Regions from separate parts of the Leucobacter sp. Psy1 genome, predicted to be linked through region 1. Evidence: predicted binding sites of a transcription regulator. Region 1 holds the regulator's gene; each other region holds the start of a gene.

The links. The regulator HrcA, encoded in region 1, represses chaperone genes, less so after heat shock. The targets are predictions, from matches to a motif close to TTNGCACTCGNNNNNNNCGAGTGCNAA.
Region 2: groL (chaperonin GroEL) is a predicted target of HrcA. The motif match lies at 3,698-3,724, and genes of this name have one in related genera.
Region 3: groES (co-chaperone GroES) is a predicted target of HrcA. The motif match lies at 5,251-5,277, and genes of this name have one in related genera.

What each region holds. Positions count from the first base shown of each region.
Region 1 is NZ_CP083692.1:1,559,826-1,567,126, forward strand. Features, by position in the region: gene K8P10_RS07305 (hypothetical protein) at 1-494, shown strand, start outside; gene lepA (translation elongation factor 4) at 521-2,371, shown strand; gene K8P10_RS07315 (DUF1990 family protein) at 2,368-3,141, shown strand; gene hemW (radical SAM family heme chaperone HemW) at 3,145-4,368, shown strand; gene hrcA (heat-inducible transcriptional repressor HrcA) at 4,454-5,488, shown strand; gene dnaJ (molecular chaperone DnaJ) at 5,564-6,670, shown strand; gene K8P10_RS07335 (16S rRNA (uracil(1498)-N(3))-methyltransferase) at 6,676-7,301, shown strand, end outside.
Region 2 is NZ_CP083692.1:477,536-484,836, forward strand. Features, by position in the region: gene K8P10_RS02175 (hemin ABC transporter substrate-binding protein) at 1-929, shown strand, start outside; gene K8P10_RS02180 (FecCD family ABC transporter permease) at 926-2,002, shown strand; gene K8P10_RS02185 (heme ABC transporter ATP-binding protein) at 1,999-2,778, shown strand; gene K8P10_RS02190 (LytR C-terminal domain-containing protein) at 2,903-3,631, shown strand; gene groL (chaperonin GroEL) at 3,785-5,404, shown strand; gene K8P10_RS02200 (GntR family transcriptional regulator) at 5,540-6,226, opposite strand; gene K8P10_RS02205 (NRAMP family divalent metal transporter) at 6,366-7,301, shown strand, end outside.
Region 3 is NZ_CP083692.1:2,244,228-2,251,528, reverse strand. Features, by position in the region: gene K8P10_RS10615 (holo-ACP synthase) at 1-53, shown strand, start outside; gene tsaE (tRNA (adenosine(37)-N6)-threonylcarbamoyltransferase complex ATPase subunit type 1 TsaE) at 110-598, shown strand; gene tsaB (tRNA (adenosine(37)-N6)-threonylcarbamoyltransferase complex dimerization subunit type 1 TsaB) at 595-1,266, shown strand; gene rimI (ribosomal protein S18-alanine N-acetyltransferase) at 1,263-1,778, shown strand; gene tsaD (tRNA (adenosine(37)-N6)-threonylcarbamoyltransferase complex transferase subunit TsaD) at 1,775-2,878, shown strand; gene K8P10_RS10590 (DUF4190 domain-containing protein) at 2,961-3,521, shown strand; gene K8P10_RS10585 (class I SAM-dependent methyltransferase) at 3,529-4,617, opposite strand; gene K8P10_RS10580 (DUF4190 domain-containing protein) at 4,782-5,177, opposite strand; gene groES (co-chaperone GroES) at 5,365-5,661, shown strand; gene rarD (EamA family transporter RarD) at 5,751-6,668, shown strand; gene guaB (IMP dehydrogenase) at 6,756-7,301, shown strand, end outside.

The DNA.
Region 1 (7,301 bases):
CCGTCTCGATCGGCGATGGCGTCGCGGCATCGGTGGCGGCCTCGCTCGGTCCCGTGCAGGCGGCCGCCGAATCGGTCCCCGAGCAGGCGGAGATCGTCTTCCAGGAGTACTTCGCAGCCGTCGAGGAGCACGAGGGAATCGTGGAAGCCGCCACGACGCTGGAGGATCTCCTGGCAGAGGAGGCCTCCGTGAGCGACGCGGATCGGGCGCTGCGTCTGGCCTCGGGAGTGGCGAACTACGTGACGGCGGCGGATGCTGCGCGCGAGGCGCAGGAAGAGTACGTTGAGCAGACGCCGGAGACGACGCCGTCTGACCCGGCGCCTCAGGTTCCCGGTCCCAGTGATCCCGGCTCCGGAGCAGCATCGGCCGAGGGAACGGCCGACACTGATTCCGGCGACGGCGCGGAGGCCGAAGTGGCGAGCGGCGGAGCGGCGCCTGAGGACGGCTCGGCGGCCGGCGAACCGGACACGGAAGCCGAGACCGCAGCGGGGTAGCCCAGGACGTGGGATAATGGCGGACAATGTCTCCACGCACCGCACATCCCCCAGCCCCGGCCGCGACCGCGCCTGCGGTGATCCGCAACTTCTGCATCATCGCGCACATCGACCACGGGAAGTCGACGCTCGCCGACCGCATGCTGCAGATCACCGGAACCGTTCCCGAGCGCGAAATGCGCGCGCAGTACCTCGATCGGATGGACATCGAGCGGGAGCGCGGGATCACGATCAAGTCCCAGGCGGTGCGCATGCACTGGGATGCAGACGGTACCGCGTACGCGCTCAACATGATCGACACGCCGGGACACGTCGACTTCAGCTACGAGGTGTCGCGCTCGTTGGCCGCGTGCGAGGGAGCGATCCTGCTCGTCGATGCGGCGCAGGGCATCGAGGCCCAGACGCTGGCGAACCTGTATCTCGCGATGGAGCACGACCTGGAGATCATCCCGGTGCTCAACAAGATCGACCTGCCCGCTGCGGAGCCCGAGCGCGTCGCGCGGGAGATCACCGACCTCATCGGGGGAGACCCGGCAGACATTCTCGCCGTCTCGGGCAAGACCGGTGCGGGCGTGGAGGAACTGCTCGACCGCGTCGTCGAGCGTGTGCCAGCACCCGTCGGCGATGCTGACGGCCCCGCCCGCGCCATGATCTTCGACTCGGTCTACGACTCGTACCGCGGTGTCGTCACGTACGTGCGCATGGTCGACGGGCGACTCGAGCCCCGAGAGAAGATCCAGATGATGTCGACGGGCGCCGAGCACGAGGCGCTCGAGATCGGCGTCTCATCGCCAGAGCCGCAGGCGACACGCGGACTCGCCGTCGGCGAGGTCGGCTACCTCATCACCGGGGTGAAGGACGTGCGGCAGTCGAAGGTGGGCGACACCGTGACGGCGAAGCGGCACCCGGCGACCGAGGCGCTGCCGGGGTACACCGATCCGAAGCCCATGGTGTTCTCGGGGCTCTACCCGCTCGACGGGAGCGACTACCCGATCCTGCGCGAGGCGCTCGACAAGCTGAAGCTCTCTGACGCGGCGCTCCAGTACGAGCCGGAGACCTCTGTGGCGCTCGGATTCGGGTTCCGCTGCGGGTTCCTCGGCCTGCTCCACCTCGAGATCATCTCGGAGCGCCTGCGTCGCGAGTTCGATCTCGACCTCATCGCGACGGCGCCGAGCGTGATCTACGAGGTGACTCGTGAGGACGGCGGCGTCGTCACCGTCACGAACCCATCGGAGTACCCGGATGGCAAGATCGCGAGCGTCCGTGAACCCATGGTGCGCACGGCGATCCTCGTGCCGAAGGACTACGTCGGCACCATCATGGACCTGTGCCAGTCGCGCCGCGGCAGTCTGCTCGGCATGGAGTACCTGGGCGAGCGAGTAGAGCTCCGGTACGCCATGCCGCTCGGCGAGATCGTGTTCGATTTCTTCGACCATCTGAAGAGCCGGACGCAGGGGTACGCCAGCCTCGATTACGAGCCCATGGGGGATCAGGAGGCCGATCTCGTGAAGGTCGACATCCTGCTCCAGGGCGACAAGGTCGACGCGTTCAGCGCCATCGTCCACCGGGACAGCGCGTACCACTACGGGACGATGATGGCGGAGCGCCTGCGCAAGCTCATTCCGCGGCAGCAGTTCGAGGTGCCCATCCAGGCGGCGATCGGTGCCAGGGTGATCGCACGCGAGACGATCCGCGCGATCCGCAAGGACGTGCTCGCGAAGTGCTACGGCGGCGACATCAGCCGCAAGCGCAAGCTGCTCGAGAAGCAGAAGGAAGGCAAGAAGCGCATGAAGATGGTGGGGCGCGTGGAAGTGCCGCAGGAGGCGTTCATCGCGGCGCTCTCCGGCGACGTGGAGGGCAAGGAGGTCAAGAAATGAGCCCGGCCTCCCAGCGCAACCAGCCGGTTCGCCGGCGCAGCACGCACCAGGGGATGCCGATGGCCTATGCGGCCGTTGGCGCCTCGAGCGCTCCCGACCTCATGCGGTTCCCGCCAGAGGACACGACGCCGTACGAGGACGAGGTGAAGCTCGGCAGCGGGCAGGATCGGTTCCTCGTCGCCTCGAGCCTCTTGATGACGTGGGGCGCGCAGCGCGGAGCCGGGTACACCGTCTCCGATATCGACCCGGGCGAGGGTGAGCAGTACACCGGCCTCACCTTCGACGAGGGCGGACGCCCCGAGAGCTCGGGGCACGCCGAGCACCAGTACGGGCCGGACGGCGAACCGTACCTCACGGCGGGCACGACCGCTGTGATCGACCGTGGCGCAGGCGAGACGCCGCACGCCATCATGGTCGTCTACACCGTCGACGAGCCGCGCCGAGTGGGCTTCGCCTGGGGCGCCGCCGACGAGACGGGGGCGATCGGCGAGCAGCTCCTCACGGTCGAGTACCGCGACGACGACTCGGTGTGGGCCTGCGCGCGCGGGTTCATGGCCGCCGCGCAGAGCGGTCTGCTCGGTTTGAAGGGCCGGGCAACGCTGAAGTCCGAACTCGCGGCAGCGCACGCGCAGCTCCGCGCGCTCGCCCCGCACGCGGTCGTTGAAGCCGGCCTGCTGCCGACCTCGTCTGGGTCGGCGCCGGCCGAGTCGGTGGTGATGGAGGACGGACCGGCAGACGCCTCGCCCTCCGATGAGCGCGAGCTGCCGTAACCGGTGCCGAGCATACTGCCAGACGGCGACCCGGCCCCCGAGGACGGCGCACTGCCCGACTCGGTGGTCGTCGGCGCCGAGGATCGCCCGTTCGGCGTCTACGTCCACGTGCCCTACTGCCGGGTACGGTGCGGATACTGCGACTTCAACACCTACACGGCGAGCGAGCTCGGCGGCACGAGTCGCGCCGACTACGCGGCGCAGGCCGCCACTGAGATCGCTTTCGGCGGCGACGTGCTCCGCCGCGCAGATCTGCCGGAGCGTCCGGCGTCCACGGTGTTCTTCGGTGGCGGCACCCCGACGCTGCTGCCCGCCGAGGATCTGGTGCTCATGCTCGACCGGATCCGGTCGGTCTGGGGCCTCGCCCCCGACGCCGAGATCACGACCGAGGCCAACCCGGATTCGGTGGACAGCGCCTACCTGTCGAGGCTCGCGGCCGCCGGATTCACCCGGGTGAGTTTCGGCATGCAGTCGGCGGTGCCGTCGGTGCTCGCGACGCTCGATCGCACGCATGCGCCGGAGCGGGTACCGCTCGTCGTCGAGTGGGCCCGCGAGGCCGGGTTGCAGGTGAGCGTCGACCTGATCTACGGCACGCCGGGGGAGACGCTCGACGACTGGTCCCGGTCGGTCGATACCGCTCTCGAACTGGCGCCCGACCACATCTCCGCGTACGCTCTCATCGTCGAGAACGGCACCAAACTCGCCGCGCGGATCCGTCGCGGTGAGATCGCGGCCCCCGACGACGACCTGCACGCCGAGATGTACGAGCTCGCCGACGCCCGTTTCGGCGAGGCGGGGTACGACTGGTACGAGATCAGCAACTGGTCGACCTCCCTCGCGACGCGGTCGCGGCACAACCTCTCCTACTGGACGGGTGCCGACTGGTGGGGCGTCGGTCCAGGGGCTCACAGCCACGCGGGTGGTGTGCGGTGGTGGAACGTGAAGCATCCGCGCGCCTACGCCGAGCGCATCGCCGCCGGTGTGTCACCGGCACACGCGCGAGAGCTGCTCGACGCGGGATCGCGGCGGAGCGAGCGCGTGCTCTTGGAGACCCGCATCGCCGATGGGCTCCCCGCGGACGTGCTCGAGGCCGATGAACGCCGTGCGATCCCCGAGCTCATCGCGGAGGGACTCATCGACGGCAAGGCGGCGATCCGGGGCAGGGTGACGCCGACGCTGCGCGGCAGACTGCTCGCCGACACGGTCGTCCAGCGACTCCTCCGTTAGGTGGACGCTCCTGCGGTAGGATTGGCACTCGGGGTTTGCGAGTGCCAGACACCCTGACGAGTGACGGCGGAGGAGAGGAGGACGCATGGTTTCCGGACGCAGTCTCGACGTGCTGCACGCGATCGTGAGCGATTACGTGTCGTCCAACGAGCCCGTCGGCTCGAAGTCCATCGTTGCGCGGCACCAGTTCGGCGTGTCCGCGGCGACGATCAGAAACGATATGGCGCTGCTCGAGGAGGAGGAGCTCATCGCGGCCCCGCACACCTCGTCTGGCCGTGTGCCGACCGACAAGGGCTACCGCACCTACGTCGATACGCTTGCGCGCATCCGGCCGCTGAGCCAGGCGCAGCGCGCCGCGATCGAGGTCTTCCTGCAGGAATCGCGCGACCTCGACGACGTGATGGTGCGCACCGTGAGATTGCTCGCGCAGCTCACGAACCAGGTCGCCGTGGTCCAGTACCCCTCGCTGCGGAAGACGACGGTCAGGCACATCGACCTCGTCGCCGTCGGCGAGGATCGTGTGCTGTGCGTCCTGATCCTCGGGAGCGGGGTCGTCGAGCAGCAGATCGCGCGCCTGCCAGCTGAACAGGTGACCGAAGCCTGGGTGCACGGTCTCAGGCAGCGGATCGCCGGGTCGATCGTCGGGAGCGACGTCGAATCCGCCGTGTCAGGGGTGCAGTCCCTCGTGGAGACGCTCGACGACTGGGCGGCGCCAGACGAATCCGAGCTGGTCCGCCGCGTACTCGACGTCGTGATCGACCAGCTGCGCGCCAACCGCACCGACCGCATCGCGATCGCGGGGGCGGCGAACCTGTCGAGGCCGGGCGAGTTCACGGGCGACCTCCACAGCGTGCTCGAGGCGATCGAGGAGCAGGTGACCCTGCTCAAGCTCTTCGGCGAGCTCGCCCACGGCGACGGCGATGTAGCAGCATCGATCGGGCGGGAGAACGCCCCGTACGGGTTGAGCGCGGCGGCAGTGATCGCATCGAGCTACGAGAGCGACGGGGAGTCGATCTCTCGCCTCGGCGTGCTCGGGCCGACCCGTATGGACTACGCCGGGAACATCGCGGCGGTGCGCGCCGTTGCACGGTACCTGAGCCGTGCGCTCGGCGACGAATGACTGACGGGCGCTCGCGCGCACGCGCGGTGCCCCGAACCGGACTGAACGAACGACGAACCAGAGGAGCTGCACACGGTGGCTGACCACTACGAGACGCTGGGACTCTCGCGCGAGGCGAGTGCGGACGAGATCAAGAAGGCGTACCGCAAGCTCGCGCGGCAGCTGCATCCAGACGTGAATCCGAGCGAGGAGGCGGCGGAGCGCTTCAAGAGCGTGACGCACGCCTATGACGTGCTGAGCGATCCGGATCAGCGGCGCCGCTACGACATGGGAGGCGGCGAAGGCGGCGGAGGAGCCGCGGGATTCAGCGACATCTTCGAGACTTTCTTCGGCGGCGGAGGATTCGGCGGCGGCACGGCGGGACCCCGTTCGCGTTCCCAGCGCGGCGATGATGCGCTGATTCGCGTCGATGTCACGCTCGACGAGGTCATCTTCGGGGCGCAGCGCGACGTGACCGTGAACACGGCCGTTATCTGCGAGACCTGTCAGGGCAGTTGCTGCCAGCCGGGCACCCACCCGGTGACCTGCGAGATCTGCGGGGGCCAGGGCCAGGTCCAGCGGCAGGTGCGGTCGCTCTTCGGCAACGTCGTCACCATGCATCCCTGCGGCAACTGCTCCGGTTTCGGCACCGTCATCGAGCACCCCTGCGTCGAGTGCGGGGGCAAGGGACGCGTCCGGGAGCGCCGCACCATGTCGATCGACGTCCCCTCCGGCGTGGACACCGGCACGCGCATGCAGATGCGCGGCGGGGGAGAGGTCGGGCCGGGTGGCGGCCCGAACGGCGATCTCTTCATCGAGTTCCGCGTCGCGCACCACGACATCTTCAGTCGCGACGGTGATGACCTGCTGTCGACGATGCACACGAGCATGGTCGATGCGATTCTCGGCACCCAGGTCACCGTCGAGGGGCTCGACGGCGAGATCGTCGTCGACCTGCCAGCGGGGTCCCAGTCCGGCGACGTCATCACGGTGAGGGGCCGCGGGATCCAGGGGTTGCAGACCACGCATCGCGGCGACCTGAAGATCGCGCTGCAGGTGCACACGCCGACGCGGCTCTCGAACCGCGAGAAGGATCTCGTCCGGCAGTTCGCGGCGCAGCACGGAAACGAGTCGCCTGCGCTCGGCGAGTTCCAGCAGAGCTTCTTCGGTAAGATCCGCGACCGCTTCTTCCGCCAGGGCTGAATCGCGTGGCGAACCTCTACCTCGTCCCCGCAGGGTCGCTCGACGCTTCGCGCGCCGGCGATGCGGTGCACGTCGACGGGGAGGAGGGGCGCCACGCCGTTCGCGTGAGCCGGCTCCGCGCTGGCGAGGCGATCGCACTGGCCGATGGGGGCGGCGTGCGTGTCAACGGCATCGTCGAGCACGTCGGGAAGGACGCGTTCTCGGTCCGGATCGACGAACCTGAGCGGGAGCCGGAACGAGTGCCGTCGCTGACGCTCGTGCAGGCACTCGCCAAGGGCGATCGCGACGAACGCGCCGTCGAGCAGGCGACCGAGTTCGGTGTCGACGCCATCGTCCCGTGGCAGGCCGAACGCTCCGTTTCCCGGTGGAGCGGTGACGCCGCGAAGGCCGCGAAGGGCGAGGCGAAGTGGCAGCGCATCGCCCGGGAGGCCGCCAAGCAGTCGATGCGGGCGCGCGTCCCGGCGATCCTGCCGCTCACGCACCTGGACGATCTCTGCTCCGGCATCGAACCGGGGGTCAGGGAGACGCTCGTGCTGCACCCGCGCGGCACGCATCGGTTGAGCGAGTGGAGCGCAGGCGGAGTCGGGGAGGGTTCGCTGCGCGAGATCCGGCTTGTCGTCGGGCCGGAGGG
Region 2 (7,301 bases), 1.1 Mb from region 1:
CGGCGATCGAGCCGATCTCCGACAGCCCTGAGCAGCAGCTGCCATCGACCGTGACCTCCCAGGTCCAGGGCGGCGGCGAAGAGCAGGTCACGGTGGAATCCACCGACCGCGTGGTCGCGCTCGATCTCGCGGGCTCGATCGCCGCGAGCGCGTGGGCTCTCGGGTTCGGGGAGACGCTCGTCGGGAAGGACCAGTCGACGACCTTCCCTGGCACCGAAGACATCGATACCGTGACCTCCGGCGGGCACACCGTGAACGCCGAAGCCGTGATCGGCTTGAAACCGGACGTCGTGATCACGGACGGAACGATCGGACCGCGCGATGTGATCGAGCAGCTCAGGGACGTCGGGATCACCGTAGTGTTCGTCGAGAACGATCCATCCTTTGAGGGCGCCGAAAGCCTGGTGCAGCAGGTGGCGGCCGTCTACGGAGCCGAGGCTGCCGGCGCGCAGCTCGCCGAGCGGATCGGCGACGAGGTGGATGCAAAAATCGCGGAGATCGCCGAGATGGTGCCGGCTGCGGAAGGGGACCGGGTGCGGATCCTGTTCCTCTACCTCAGGGGGAACGCCGGGGTGTACTACATGTTCGGATCGGAATCCGGCGCGGATCAGCTGATCCAGGCACTCGGAGGCGTGGATGTCGCAGGCGAACTCGGCTGGACGGGAATGAAGCCGATGACCGACGAGGCACTCGTCTCGGCGAATCCCGACCTGATCCTGACCATGACCGGTGGAATCGAATCGGTCGGAGGGGTGGACGGGCTGGTGCAGGAGAAACCGGCGATCGCGGTCACCGCTGCGGGTGAGCACCGTCGCGTGGTCGACATGGACGACGGCGCGGTGCTGTCGTTCGGGCCCCGCTCGGCCGAGGTGATCGACGCGCTGGCACGAGCGATCTACGCCCCGGCATCCGGATCCGAGGCCCCGTGACGGACCTCGCAGCGCGGGCCCCGCAGCGACCGGTGAAGCGCTCCGGGCGCGGCGCATGGGTCGTGGTCGTCACCTCGGTGCTGCTCGTCGTCGGCGTGCTGCTCTCGGCAGGACTGGGGCAACTGCCCATCGGTCCGGCGGAGGTCGTCGGGTCGATCCTGAAGGCGATCGGGATCGACAACGCCTGGGCCCCCCACGATCGCCTGATCGAGCAAACGCTGTGGCAGATCCGATTCCCGCGGGTGATGATGTCGCTGCTCGTCGGTGCCGCGCTCGCCGTCGCGGGCGGTGTGATGCAGGCCATCTTCGGCAATCCGCTCGCCGAGCCGGGTGTCGTCGGCGTCTCCTCGGGGGCGGCGCTCGGCGCGGCCGGCGCCATCACGTTCGGGCTCTCCGTCTTCGGCGGGTGGACGATCGCCGCGTTCGCGTTCCTCGGCGGTCTCGCCGCCACGCTCGTCGTCTACGCGACGGCGCGCGCCCAGGGACGCACGGAGGTCGTCACCCTCCTCCTCACGGGCATCGCCGTCAACGCCTTCGCCGGGGCCGGGCTCGCGCTGATCATGTTCGCGGGGGACACCGCGAGTCGTGAGCAGATCGTGTTCTGGCAGCTCGGCTCCATCAACGGATCACGTTGGAACGAGGTCGCGATCGTCGCCATCGTCGGTGTTGTCGCCGCTGCCGTGTCGCTCAAGCTCGCACCGCAGTACGATCTGCTTTCACTCGGCGACCGCACGGCGTCGCACCTCGGGGTGAAAGTGGAGCGCCTGCGCATCTGGTCGGTCGTGCTCGTCGCGCTGCTCACCGGCGTCGGTGTCGCGTTCGTCGGCATCATCGCATTCGTCGGACTCGTGGTGCCGCACCTGGTGCGCATGATCCTCGGACCGGCGCACCGCTGGCTGCTCATCTGCTCGATCATCGGGGGCGCGACGCTGCTCGTCTACGCCGATCTGCTCGCGCGCACCATCGTCCCGTCGGCAGACCTGCCGATCGGAATGCTCACGTCGCTCGTCGGCGGGCCGTTCTTCTACTGGCTCATCCGCAGGAACCGTCGGCGCGCGGGAGGCTGGGCATGAACGGGGCAGCGCAGCAGCTGATCTCGGCGAGCTATCGGGCGGGGCGGATCCGGATCGTCGACGCGGTCTCCATGGACGTACGGTACGGCGAGGTGCTCGCCCTCGTCGGCCCGAACGGCGCGGGCAAGTCGACGGTGCTCGGACTCCTCTCTGGCGATATCTCGCCGACCGAGGGCACGGTCGCGCTCGACGGTCGCCCGCTGCACGAGTGGGACGCCAAGGAGCTGGCCCGCGTGCGCGCCGTGCTGCTGCAGGCGAACCAGGTCGCCTTCTCCTTCACGGCGCAGCAGGTCATCGAGATGGGACGAGCGCCGTGGATGGGGACGGAACGGGCGGATGATGACGCCGCCGCCATCGCCGATGCCGTCGCGGTCACCGACGTCGCGCATCTCACGGACCGCATGTTCCCGACGCTCTCAGGCGGGGAGAAAGCCCGGGTATCGCTGGCGCGCGTCCTGGCGCAGGAGACCCGCATCGTGCTGCTCGACGAGCCGACGGCAGCGCTCGATCTGCGCCACCAGGAGGAGGTGCTGCGCATTTCCCGGCGCCTGGCGGCCGCGGGGAAGGCGGTGATCGTGGTGCTCCACGACCTGTCGCTCGCCGCCGCCTACGCCGACGAGATCGCGATCCTCGCCGACGGTGCGCTCGCGGCGCGCGGGACGCCGGAGGAAGTGCTCACGGCCGAGCGCATCGAGACGGTGTACGGCACCTCCGTCCGCGTGATGCCGGATCCGGACACCGGTCGCCCCGTCGTGATTCCGCGTCGAGCCTGGTGAGCGGGTCGGGAGCGGATCGAGGTGCCGCGCTGAGGGGTCATCGAGCGAGCACCTGTATTCTGGTGCGCAGGTCCGACGGCGCACGAGCCCGCACGGACCGTCAGAGAACCTCGAGAGGATCCGCGTGAGTCAACCACCCCGCGACGACACGTCCCGGCGCGACGCATCGCAGGAGTACCCTGAGGATCGCTTCGACCACCCCGAACTGCGTGGCCGTGTGGGCGCTCACCGCGTCGTCGCCCGCCCGCGGAACACCTGGCGGTTCGTCATCGCCGGAGTCATCGGGTTCGCGCTGCTCACCGGGCTCGGCATCTTCACGGTCGAGCGCATCGGTGCGAGCCTCGGCTTGGATGAGCGCATCGGCGGTTCCAGCGACACCGCTCAGGTCGAACCAGAGCTCGACCCTGAAGCCTCGGTCGCCGTGCTGAACGGCACCGATACCCCGTACCTCGCGGAGGGGGTCGGCGAGGTCATCGGAGACGGCGACCTCGGAGTCATCGTCTTCGCGGGCAACGCCGCGGAGACCGATGTCGCGATCTCCGGCGTGTTCTACGAGGACGAGGCCGACATTCCCGCTGCGGAGGGTCTCGCGCGCGAACTCGGCGGACTCTCGATCTACCAGAGCAATGGCTACGCATCGTACGGCGCCCGTCTCGTTGTGCTCCTCGGCACCGATTACGGCGGCCCTGGCGCCGATGAGGCCACCAAGATGGAGCAGGAGTCGAGCGAGAACACGATTCCGGGGACGGAGTCGCCCGACGCGGACGCCGGAGTCGAAGCGGACGCCTCCGCCGATCTCTCCGCCGAGGTCGACGCCGGTGTCGACGCCTCGGGCGAGGTGCCGGCGCAGTAGTCCTCCGAGGTCGCCGCGAGTCGCCTCCCGCGCTTGCACTCGACGGGTGTGAGTGCCAAGATTGACTTAGCACTCGAAATGATCGAGTGCTAAGTCTGTGAGCATCGTGTCCCGGACTGGGGCACACCTGGAACGTCCGGGAGGGACGACTGTATGGCAAAGATCATTGCTTTTGATGAGGAAGCACGTCGCGGCCTTGAGCGGGGTCTGAACACCCTCGCCGATGCCGTCAGGGTGACCCTGGGGCCGCGTGGCCGCAACGTCGTGCTCGAGAAGAAGTGGGGCGCCCCCACGATCACGAACGACGGCGTCTCCATCGCCAAGGAGATCGAGCTCGAGGATCCGTACGAGAAGATCGGCGCCGAGCTCGTCAAGGAGGTCGCGAAGAAGACCGACGACGTCGCTGGTGACGGCACCACGACCGCGACCGTGCTCGCGCAGGCGCTCGTTCGCGAGGGTCTCCGCAACGTCGCTGCAGGCACCGACCCCATTGCGCTGAAGAAGGGCATCGAGAAGGCCGTCGCGGCCGTCGTCGAGAAGCTCCTCGAGAACGCGAAGGAGATCGAGACCACCGATCAGATCGCCGCGACCGCTTCGATCTCTGCCGCTGACGAGCAGATCGGTGCGCTCATCGCCGAGGCGATCGACAAGGTCGGCAAGGAGGGTGTGGTCACCGTCGAGGAGTCCAACACCTTCGGCACCGAGCTCGAGCTCACCGAGGGCATGCGCTTCGACAAGGGTTACCTGTCGGCGTACTTCGTCACCGACGCAGACCGCCAGGAGGTCGTGTTCGAGGATCCCTACATCCTCACGGTGAACAGCAAGGTCTCGAACATCAAGGACCTGCTGCCGATCGTCGACCCGGTGATCCAGTCGGGCAAGCAGCTCCTGATCATCGCTGAGGACGTCGAGGGCGAGGCGCTCGCAACGCTCGTGCTCAACAAGATCCGCGGCATCTTCAAGTCGGCCGCCGTCAAGGCTCCCGGCTTCGGCGACCGCCGCAAGGCCATGCTGCAGGACATCGCGATCCTCACGGGCGGCCAGGTCATCTCGGAAGAGGTCGGTCTCAAGCTCGAGAACGCCACGCTCGACATGCTCGGCACCGCGCGCAAGGTCATCATCACCAAGGACGAGACCACCATCGTCCAGGGCGGCGGCGAGAACGACGCGATCGAGGGCCGCGTGGCTCAGATCCGTCGCGAGATCGACAACACCGACAGCGACTACGACCGTGAGAAGCTGCAGGAGCGCCTCGCGAAGCTCGCGGGCGGCGTGGCCGTCATCAAGGCCGGTGCGGCGACCGAGGTCGAGCTGAAGGAGCGCAAGCACCGTATCGAGGACGCCGTGCGCAACGCGAAGGCAGCCGTCGACGAGGGTGTGCTCCCCGGTGGCGGTGTCGCGCTCATCCAGGCCGGCAAGGATGTCTTCGCATCGCTCGAGCTCAAGGGTGACGAGGCCGTCGGCGCGAAGATCGTGAAGACCGCGATCGAGGCTCCGCTGCGTCAGATCGCGCAGAACGCCGGCCTCGAGCCGGGCGTCGTCGCGGATCGCGTTGCGAACCTCGAGGTCGGCTACGGCCTGAACGCAGCGACCGGCGAGTACGGCGACCTGGTGGCCCAGGGCATCCTGGACCCGGCGAAGGTGACCCGCTCGGCGCTGCAGAACGCGGCATCGATCGCTGGCCTCTTCCTCACCACCGAGGCCGTCGTCGCGGACAAGCCGGAGCCCGCTGCTGCGGCACCGGCCGACCCGACGGGCGGCATGGACTTCTAAGTCCCGGTTCGGGGTCGCCGCTCGGCGAGCCCTCCACGAGCGGGGTCGCACCTTCGGGTGCGGCCCCGCTTTCGTGTTCCTGACTGCTGCGATGATCGGGCTGGCCCGCCGTCGGGCGGGCGCTGCCGACCGGAATCAGCCGCGATCGGCGCTCGCCCGTTCGTACGCCGTGACAAGGATCCGCTCGGCGCGGTGCAGATAGGCTTCGAGCGCCTCGGCGGCCTCATCGGGGCGCCCGGCCGCGAGCAGTTCGACGATGCGCGCGTTCTGATCGATGAACGGGGCATGCAGATACTCGGGGTCGTCGACGAGACCGAATGCCAATCGCACCTCCGCCGCGAGCGCGTCGGCGAAGCGGGTGAGCCGCGGGCTGTCGGCGAGCTCGATGATTGCGGAGTGGAAGAGGATGTTGGCGGTGCCGACGGTGCGCCAGTCTCCGGCTTCGCGTGCGGCGAGCGCGGTCTCGACGGCCTCGCGCATGCGCGCGACGGCGGGATGCTTCGGGAGTGCCGCGCGCAGGGCGCCGCACTCGATCAAGCGGCGCAGATGGTAGATGTCGATGATCGACATCACCGATGGCGTGGCGACGAACGCTCCGCGGTGGGGGATCTGGACGACGAGGGACTGCTCGCTGAGGATGCGGAAGGCCTCCCGGAGCGTGTTGCGCGAGACGCCGTGCGTGCGCGCGAGTTCGACTTCGGCCAGCCGCATTCCCGGCGTGAGTGCGGCGTCTGCGATGAGGGAGCGGAGTGCGGCCGCGGTTTCTTCGGCTCGTGATCGTCCGAGGGGTTCTGCCGCGGCGTCGTCGGCGGGCGAGGTCATACGGATGAGTCTATCGCCTGACGTATTCTGTTGAACGGATCGCTTGCGTTGTTGAACAATCTGTCGGAGGATGGTCGGGACGCACTGGCGTCGAGCCGGGAGACCGGCGCAGAGTGGCACCGATGAAAGGCAGCAGCAGATGAGTGAACGGAACACCGCGGTTCCGGGCCCCGAGACCGTCGCGAGCGGGGCGGTCGGGTTCGTCAGAGCACGACGCGCGTCCCTCCTGGGTGCGATCTTCATGATGGCGACCTCGGCCATCGGGCCGGGGTTCATCACGCAGACGGCGACGTTCACGGCGACGCTCGGAGCAGCCTTCGCGTTCGGAATTCTCGTGTCGATCATCATCGATTTCGTCGTGCAGGCGAACATCTGGCGCATCGTCACGGTGAGCGGGCGCCGTGCGGCAGAACTGGCGAACGCGGCGGTGCCCTTCAGCGGCTACGTACTCGCCGTGCTCGTCATATTCGGCGGTCTCGTCTTCAACATCGGCAACATTGCTGGTGCCGGCCTCGGGTTGAACGCACTGCTGGGCATCGACGCGAAGATCGGCGGCGCCATCAGCGCGGCGCTGGCGATCGTGATCTTCATCGTCAAGCGAGCCGGCGTCGTGATGGATTGGGTCATCGTCGCGTTGGGACTCGTCATGATCGTCCTGACGGTGATCGTCGCCATCGTGGCGAACCCGCCGATCGGCGAGGCGCTGACGCAGACCGTCCTTCCCGATGTGATCGACTTCGCGATGATCACCACGATCGTCGGCGGAACCGTGGGCGGCTACATCACCTACGCGGGAGCGCACAAGCTGCTCGATTCCGGCGTCGCAGGGGTCGAGCACGCCGAGCAGGTGACCCGTTCCGCGTTCACCGGCATCGCGGTCACGGGCGTGATGCGGTACGTGCTGTTCCTCGCATTTCTCGGCGTCACCGCCAGCGGCGTGACACTCGACCTCGCGGGGAACCCCGCCGGGGATGCGTTCCAGGCCGCCGCCGGCGAGATCGGTCTCCGCGCGTTCGGCCTGGTGCTCTGGGCCGCCGGCATCTCGAGCGTCATCGGCGCCGCGTTCACCTCGGTG
Region 3 (7,301 bases), 680 kb from region 1:
CTACGGCATTCGTCGTCGTCGAGGGGCGAGCCGGCGGGGAGGGCGACGCGTGACCGGTGAGAGCCTTCCGCACGGCGAGTGGACGACCCGAGTCATCGATCCCGACGCGATGCACGACCTCGGCGTGCGTCTCGGTGCGGTGTTGCGGGCCGGGGATCTCGTGATCCTCACCGGCCCCCTCGGTGCTGGCAAGACGACGCTGACTCGCGGGATCGGGGAGGGGCTCGGCGTACGAGGACCGGTGACGAGTCCGACATTCGTGCTGGCCAGGACGCACCCGTCGCTTGGGGAAGGCCCTCCGCTGGTGCACGTCGACGCCTATCGGCTCGCGGACGCCGTGGAGGCCGACGATCTGGACCTCGATTTCGACGGGTCGGTCGTCGTCGCGGAGTGGGGCGCCGGTCTCATCGCCGAGCGCGAGTCCTGGATCGAACTTGTTATCGAGCGCCCGACTGGTGGCGAAGACCTCGAATCGACGTCCCCTGAGTCCGAGGCTACCTCCGACTCAGAAGAGTGGGAGGCCGAGCTCGTGGAACCGCGGACGGTGACGATCATCGCCCACGGCGACCGCTGGCAGAACGGAGTACTGACGCAGTGACCGATTTCACCGTTTCCGAGACGACGCGCTCGCCGAGCGATCCCCGTGGTGGGGGCGTGTTGCTCGCCATCGACACCGCGATCGGCTCGAGCGTTGCGGTCGGCACCGCTGCAGGCATCGTTGAGGTCGCGAGCCGCGACCCCCGACGGCACGCCGAGGTGATCGGGGACCTCATCGCGCGAGCCTTTTCCGAGTCCGGAGTCACGCCGGCCGAGACGACGGGTGTGGTGGTCGGCATCGGCCCGGGCCCATTCACCGGGCTCCGCGTCGGCATCGCCGCGGCAACCGCGTTCGCGACCGGGCGCGGCATTCCGCTCCTCCCCGTCCAGGGGCATGAGGCTGTCGCACTCCCGGTCCTGGAGCGAGGGACCGACCCAGGCGTGCGCGTGCTGCAGGATGCGAAGCGGCGGGAGCTGTTCGTCACCGAGTACGCGCGCCTCGACGGGGCGGGGATCCCGCAGCGCAGCGCCGATCCGGACCTGATGGCCCGCGACGCACTCATCGACGATCCGCGAGACGTCTGGCCGGATGCGATCCCGGCGGGGCAGCTCGTCCGTCTCGCAGAGCGGCGCCTCGCCTCGGGGGCGCCGTTCGCGCCGAACCGTGCGCTCTACCTGCGCCAGCCAGACGTGCAGCAGCCATCGGCGCCGAAACGGGTGAGCACGTGAACCCCTCGTCTGGCCGCGAAGCCGGCGCACCCCCAGAGTTCCGGGAGCACCCCGGAACGCTGCGGCCCGTGGGACCAGCGGACTTCGACGCCATCCACGCGATCGAGGTCGCCACCTTCGGCACGGACGCCTGGAGCGCGGCGACGCTCGCCGACGAACTCGCAGGTCCGCACCGTTCCTACGTCGTGCTCGAGGTCGATGGGTCCGTACGGGGCTACGCCGGGCTGCTCGCAGTGGGCTCCCAAGGTGATATCCAGACCATCGCGGTCGACGCGTCCCTGCGGGGGACGGGGCAGGGGCGACGGCTCATGGACGCGCTCATCGCCCGAGCGGAGCAGCGGGGAGTGCGAGAGCTCTTCCTCGAGGTCCGCGCCGACAATCCGGTCGCCAAGCGACTGTACGCGTCCCTCGGGTTCGTCCCCATCGCCGAACGCCGCGCGTACTATCAACCGGATGGCGTCGACGCGATCATCATGCGACGCGACACAGGAGAGGCACCGGTGAACGGATGACGGCAATCGCGAAGACGGTACCGGCGAACGAGGAGCCGCTCGTTCTCGGCATCGAGACCAGCTGCGACGAGACCGGCGTCGGCATCGTGCGCGGACGCACCCTGCTCGCGAACGCGGTCGCCTCGTCGATGGACGAGCACGCCCGCTTCGGTGGGGTGATCCCCGAAGTGGCGGCGCGCGCTCATGTCGAAGCCCTCGCGCCGACGATCGACCGAGCCGTCGCCGAGGCAGGGATCGAGCTGGCCGATCTCGATGCGATCTCCGTGACCTCGGGTCCCGGCCTCGCCGGTGCGCTCATGGTGGGCGTCGCGGCGGCCAAAGCGCTGGCGCTCTCGCTCGACGTGCCGCTCTACGCCGTGAACCACCTCGTCGGGCACGTCGGAGCCGACCTGCTCCAGGGGGAGGGGCTCCGCGAAACGCATGGGACGGTGGGCGAGCTCGAGCTGCCGACCGTCGCGCTGCTCGTTTCGGGAGGGCACACCTCGCTCCTCCTCGTGCGTGACCTCGTGTCCGACGTTGAGATGCTCGGCGAGACGATCGACGACGCGGCCGGCGAAGCGTTCGACAAGGTCGCGCGCCTACTCGGGCTGCCGTACCCGGGAGGCCCCCATATCGATCGCGTCGCGGCCGACGGGGATCCGAACGCGATCCGCTTCCCGAGAGGACTGACTCGGCCGAAGGATCTGGAGCGGCACCGGTACGACTTCTCGTTCTCCGGGCTCAAGACATCGGTGGCCCGCTGGGTGGAGCAGCGCCGCGCTGCGGGTGAAGAGGTCCCCGTCGCCGATGTGGCTGCGAGCTTCCGCGAGGCCGTCGCCGACGTGCTCGTCAGCAAGGCGCTCGCCGCCTGCCGTGAACTCGGCGTGCCGCGTCTGCTGCTCGGGGGCGGTGTCGCTGCGAACGCGCGCGTGCGCGCGCTCGCAGCGGAGCGAGCGGCCGCGGATGGTGTCGAGCTGCGAGTACCGCCGCTCTCGCTCTGCACCGACAACGGTGCGATGATCGCTTCGCTCGGAGCGCAGCTGGTCGCGGGAGGCGCAGCGCCGTCGACGCTGGGATTCGGAGCCGATTCCACGCTGCCGGTCACCACAATCAGAGCCTGAGCCGCCTGACACCGTTATCGTGGTTCAGTCGGACCGAGCAGCTCGGACCCGAAGACCGTACACCCCAGACGAGGAGTGAGACATGTCGAGTACGACTCCAGACCACGACCCGGACGCGCCCCGGACGCCGGAAACCGCGTCACCCGAGACCACCGATCCCGAACCCGGCCCCGCCCCGTACGTCGCGCCTGCGGCGCGGGAGCCGCTCACGCCCCCGGTGCCGCCGGCCGCGCCCGTGCCGCAGGCCGCTGCAGATCCGCTGGGACTCCAGTCGGCGTCCGAGACCGGAACCCAGCCCGAATACGCTCCGCCGGCGTATGCGCCCGACCAGTCGGCGAGTGCATACGCCGGGGCGGCTGAGCCGGGCGCGACCGGCCCGCGCGGCTTCGCAATCGCGGCGCTCGTCCTCGGTATCGCCGGTCTGGTCCTCGTGTGGCTCCCGTTTCTCGCGGTGGTCGCGCTTCCGGCGGCGATCGTCGGCCTCATTCTCGGTATCGTCGCGATGCGGAAGGGCCAGCCGAAGGGATTCGCGCTGACGGGTGTGATCCTCTCGGGGGTGGCGATCCTGATCTCCGTGATCTCGATGGTCGTCGTGATGATCGGCCTCGCGCTCCTCGGCGGATCAGGCGCATTCGCCCCCTGATCGACGTCTAGGCCGAGGACTCGGCGGCAGTCACCCGCTCCGCGAGGAGCGCCGCGTGCCTGCCGCCGATCCGTGTCAGGACGAGGGTTGCACTGCGGTCTCCCCGGAGTTTCAAACGCTTCCGGAGCGCGGCTGGGTCGACATCAGCACCGCGTTTCTTGATCTCGAGACGGCCCACGCCGCGGTCTGCGAGCGCGCGTCGCAGATCCTTCTCCCGCGCAGGCAGTTCCTCGACGATGCGGAAGGTCTGTGCGAAGGGTGTGGACACGAGCCGCTCGGACGTGAGGTAGGCGATCCCCGCGCTGAGCGTTCCGGCGTCGAGGCGCTCTGCGAGCATCCCGATGAGTCTCGCCCGGATCACTGCGCCGTCAGGCTCGTAGAGGTACGCGCCGAGACGCGCGGGCTCCGGGTCGGGGGCGTCTCCCGGTGCAGCGAGTTCGTGCGCGAGCCCATCGCGGAGGAGCAGCGCCGACCTGCCGATGCCTCTGCGCGCGACGGCACCGAACCAGAGGCCCATCTCCACGACGTTCCCGTCGACCGACACCCACTGGGCCTCCGCGTCGTCAGGGATGAGTTCGCGGTCGAAGCCGGGCCCGAGCTTCACCCCTGTCGGCATCCGGTCGCCGAGTCCGAACGCGAAGTCGAGAGACGGCGCGTAGTCGTCGACCGAGGTGAGGCGACGAGTGTCACGCGACCCCGCGGTGCGCCTCGCGGGGTCCAGAAAGGCGCCGTCGATGCCCGCCAGGTCGACCCCGGTCGCGTCGGCGACCCGGACGTGCGGCGCTGGCACGTCCGCTGCCGCTGCGGCGACCGAGACGTTGTGCTGAGCGAATCGCGCGGTGAACGGGTCGATCTCCACCGGCGAGACCCTGACCCCGGCCGCGAGCAGCGCGAGCGATTCGGATCCGATCCCCGTGCCGAGGTCGGCGACGCACGCGCAGCCCGCCTCGCGGAACCGGGCCGCATGGGCTTCGGCCACGATCCGGCGAGAGGCCTGCTCGAGGCCCGCCTGCGTGAACAGCAGGTCACCTGCGGAGGGGCCGAACTTCGCTGCAGCACGTCGGCGGAGGTCGGCCTGGGTGAGGATCGCGGCCACGGCATCGGGCTCCAGGCCCGTGCGACGCAGCTCGGCACCGGCCTGCGACGCAGTCGCGCCGTCAGCGATCGCTCGCTCGACGGCCGCCAGGTGCTCGTGCCCGGTGTCGGTGAACAGGACGTCCCACCCCGGAGGCGGCTGGGGGAGCCCCTTCTGGATGCCGCTCAGGAGTAGTAGGGGTCCGAGAACGACGACATCATCGAGCCGAACCCGGCGATCATCGAGAAGATCACGACGACGTAGAAGACGATGAACGCCACCCAGAACGCCACCATGACGTAGCCAACGATGAGACCCGTGAGCGCGAGGCCGCGCCCCGTGTCGCCGTTGCGCTTGATCTGACCGAGCGCGAGGTGGCCGAAGACGATGCCTGCGATCGGCTGCAGGAACCCGAGAATGACCGCGACGAGTGCGAACGTGTTGGTGTACGCGAGCGTGGTCGGCTGCTGCGCTCGCTGCGCGGCTGCCGACTGCGGGGCATCCGCGCGGTACGGCGCCTGCGGGGCGTCGTTCGTGCCTGGACTCGAAGCGGGCCCTGGCGGGGGGACGGGGTGCGACATGGTGGGCTCCTTTCTGTGACCACACTATCGCAGGCCGATACGGGCGCCCCCAGTGACCGTATCGACATCGGAATTGGCACTCGCCTTGCACGAGTGCCAACGCACGGCATAGACTTTCGAGTGTGCGATCTCATCCGAGTTCGCTACACATTCTTCGTCCCCGAGTTCACCGAGAAAGAGGTCAACCGTGTCGGTCGCCATCAAGCCGCTCGAAGATCGTATCGTCGTCAAGCAGGTCGAGGCAGAGCAGACCACCGCGTCTGGTCTGGTCATCCCCGATAGCGCCAAGGAGAAGCCGCAGGAGGGCGAGGTCGTCGCTCTCGGCCCGGGCCGCATCGATGACAACGGAAACCGCGTGCCGCTCGACATCTCCGTCGGCGACATCGTCATCTACTCCAAGTTCGGTGGCACCGAGGTGAAGGTCGGCGGAGACGACTACCTCGTGCTCTCCGCGCGCGACGTGCTCGCGGTGGTCACCCGCTAACCAGAGCATTCAGTATCCCTGCGGGGCCGGCGCGATTGCGCCGGCCCCGCAGTTCGTTCAGCGGGCGGTGAGCCCCGGAGAGGAGTGTCGTGCCTTCGACCGAGCGGTCCGCGACGAGCGGACTCCTGTTCGGAATATCGGCGTACCTGCTCTGGGGGATCCTGCCGCTCTACTTCGTGGTGCTCGGCGCGATCGGACCGTTCGAGATCGTCTCGATACGCGTACTCCTCACACTCATCTTCTGCGCCGGAGCGGTGACCGTGCTTCGGCAATGGGGTCGCACCGCCGCGCTGCTGCGCGATCGGGGGATACTCCTCCGCCTCGCTGCGGCGGGCGCCGTGATCTACGTGAACTGGCAGGTCTTCGTCATCGCATCGACCTCGGGGCACGTTATCGACGCCTCCCTCGGGTACTTCATCAACCCGGTGGTCACGGTGCTGCTGGCAGTGGTGCTGCTCAAGGAGCGACTGACTCCGGTGCAGTGGATCGCGATCGGGTTGACGGTCGTGGCGTTCGCGATCATCGCGATCGGGTACGGCATCTTCCCGTGGACCGGTCTCGTGCTGGCCCTCTCCTTCGGCTTCTACGGGTATTTGAAGAGCTCGGTCGGAGATCGCGTGCCAGCGCTCAGTGGACTCTTCGTCGAGACCCTGGTGCTCACTCCGCTGGCCATCGCGATCATCAGCGTGCTCGGGATCACCACCGGCCTCTCAGTGGCCGACGCCGACCCCGTCACCATCCTGCTCTTCGCCTGCTCCGGAGCGGTGACCGCCGTTCCGCTGCTCTGCTTCGCCGCATCGGCGCGCCGGATCCCGCTGTCGGTGCTCGGGTTCCTGCAGTACCTGGCTCCGACGTTGATGTTCCTGCAGGGTTGGCTCCTCTTCGGAGAGGACGTGCCTCCGGCCCGTTGGGCCGGGTTCGGTCTGGTCTGGTTGGCCCTGATCTGCCTGTCGTTCGACACGATCAGGAGGGCCGGTCGTGAGCGTCGGCGGAAGCGGCTGGGATGAATCAAGCGTACGTCGAGGCGGGTGCCCCTACGATAGAGGGGTCGGTGCTCTCCGGCGTCGAGTCGCAATCAGAAAATCGAGGTCTTCATGGAACAGCGTGATCCGTTCGCACTCACGGGTCTCACCTACGACGATGTGCTGCTGCTTCCGGCGCACACCGACGTCATTCCGAGTGAAGCGGATACGTCGACGCAGCTGACGCGTCGCATCCGCCTCGGAATCCCGCTGATCTCCGCGGCGATGGACACCGTGACGGAGACTCGCATGGCAGTGGCGATGGCCCGCAACGGCGGCCTCGGCATTCTCCACCGCAATCTGTCGATCCAGGACCAGGCCGAGATGGTCGACCGTGTGAAGCGCTCCGAGGCTGGCATGATCACGAATCCGGTCACCACGTCGCTCGACGCCACCGTGGCAGAGGTCGATGCGATCTGCGGCGAGTACCGCGTGAGCGGACTCCCGGTGGTTGACAAGCAGGGCATGCTGCTCGGCATCATCACGAACCGCGACATGCGATTCATCGACCCGAAGCAGCGGGCTCGCGTGCTCGTGCGGGAGGCGATGACCCCGATGCCACTCATCACCGCGAGCCCCGGCATCGCCCGCGAGGACGCCGAGGACATCTTCAGGCAG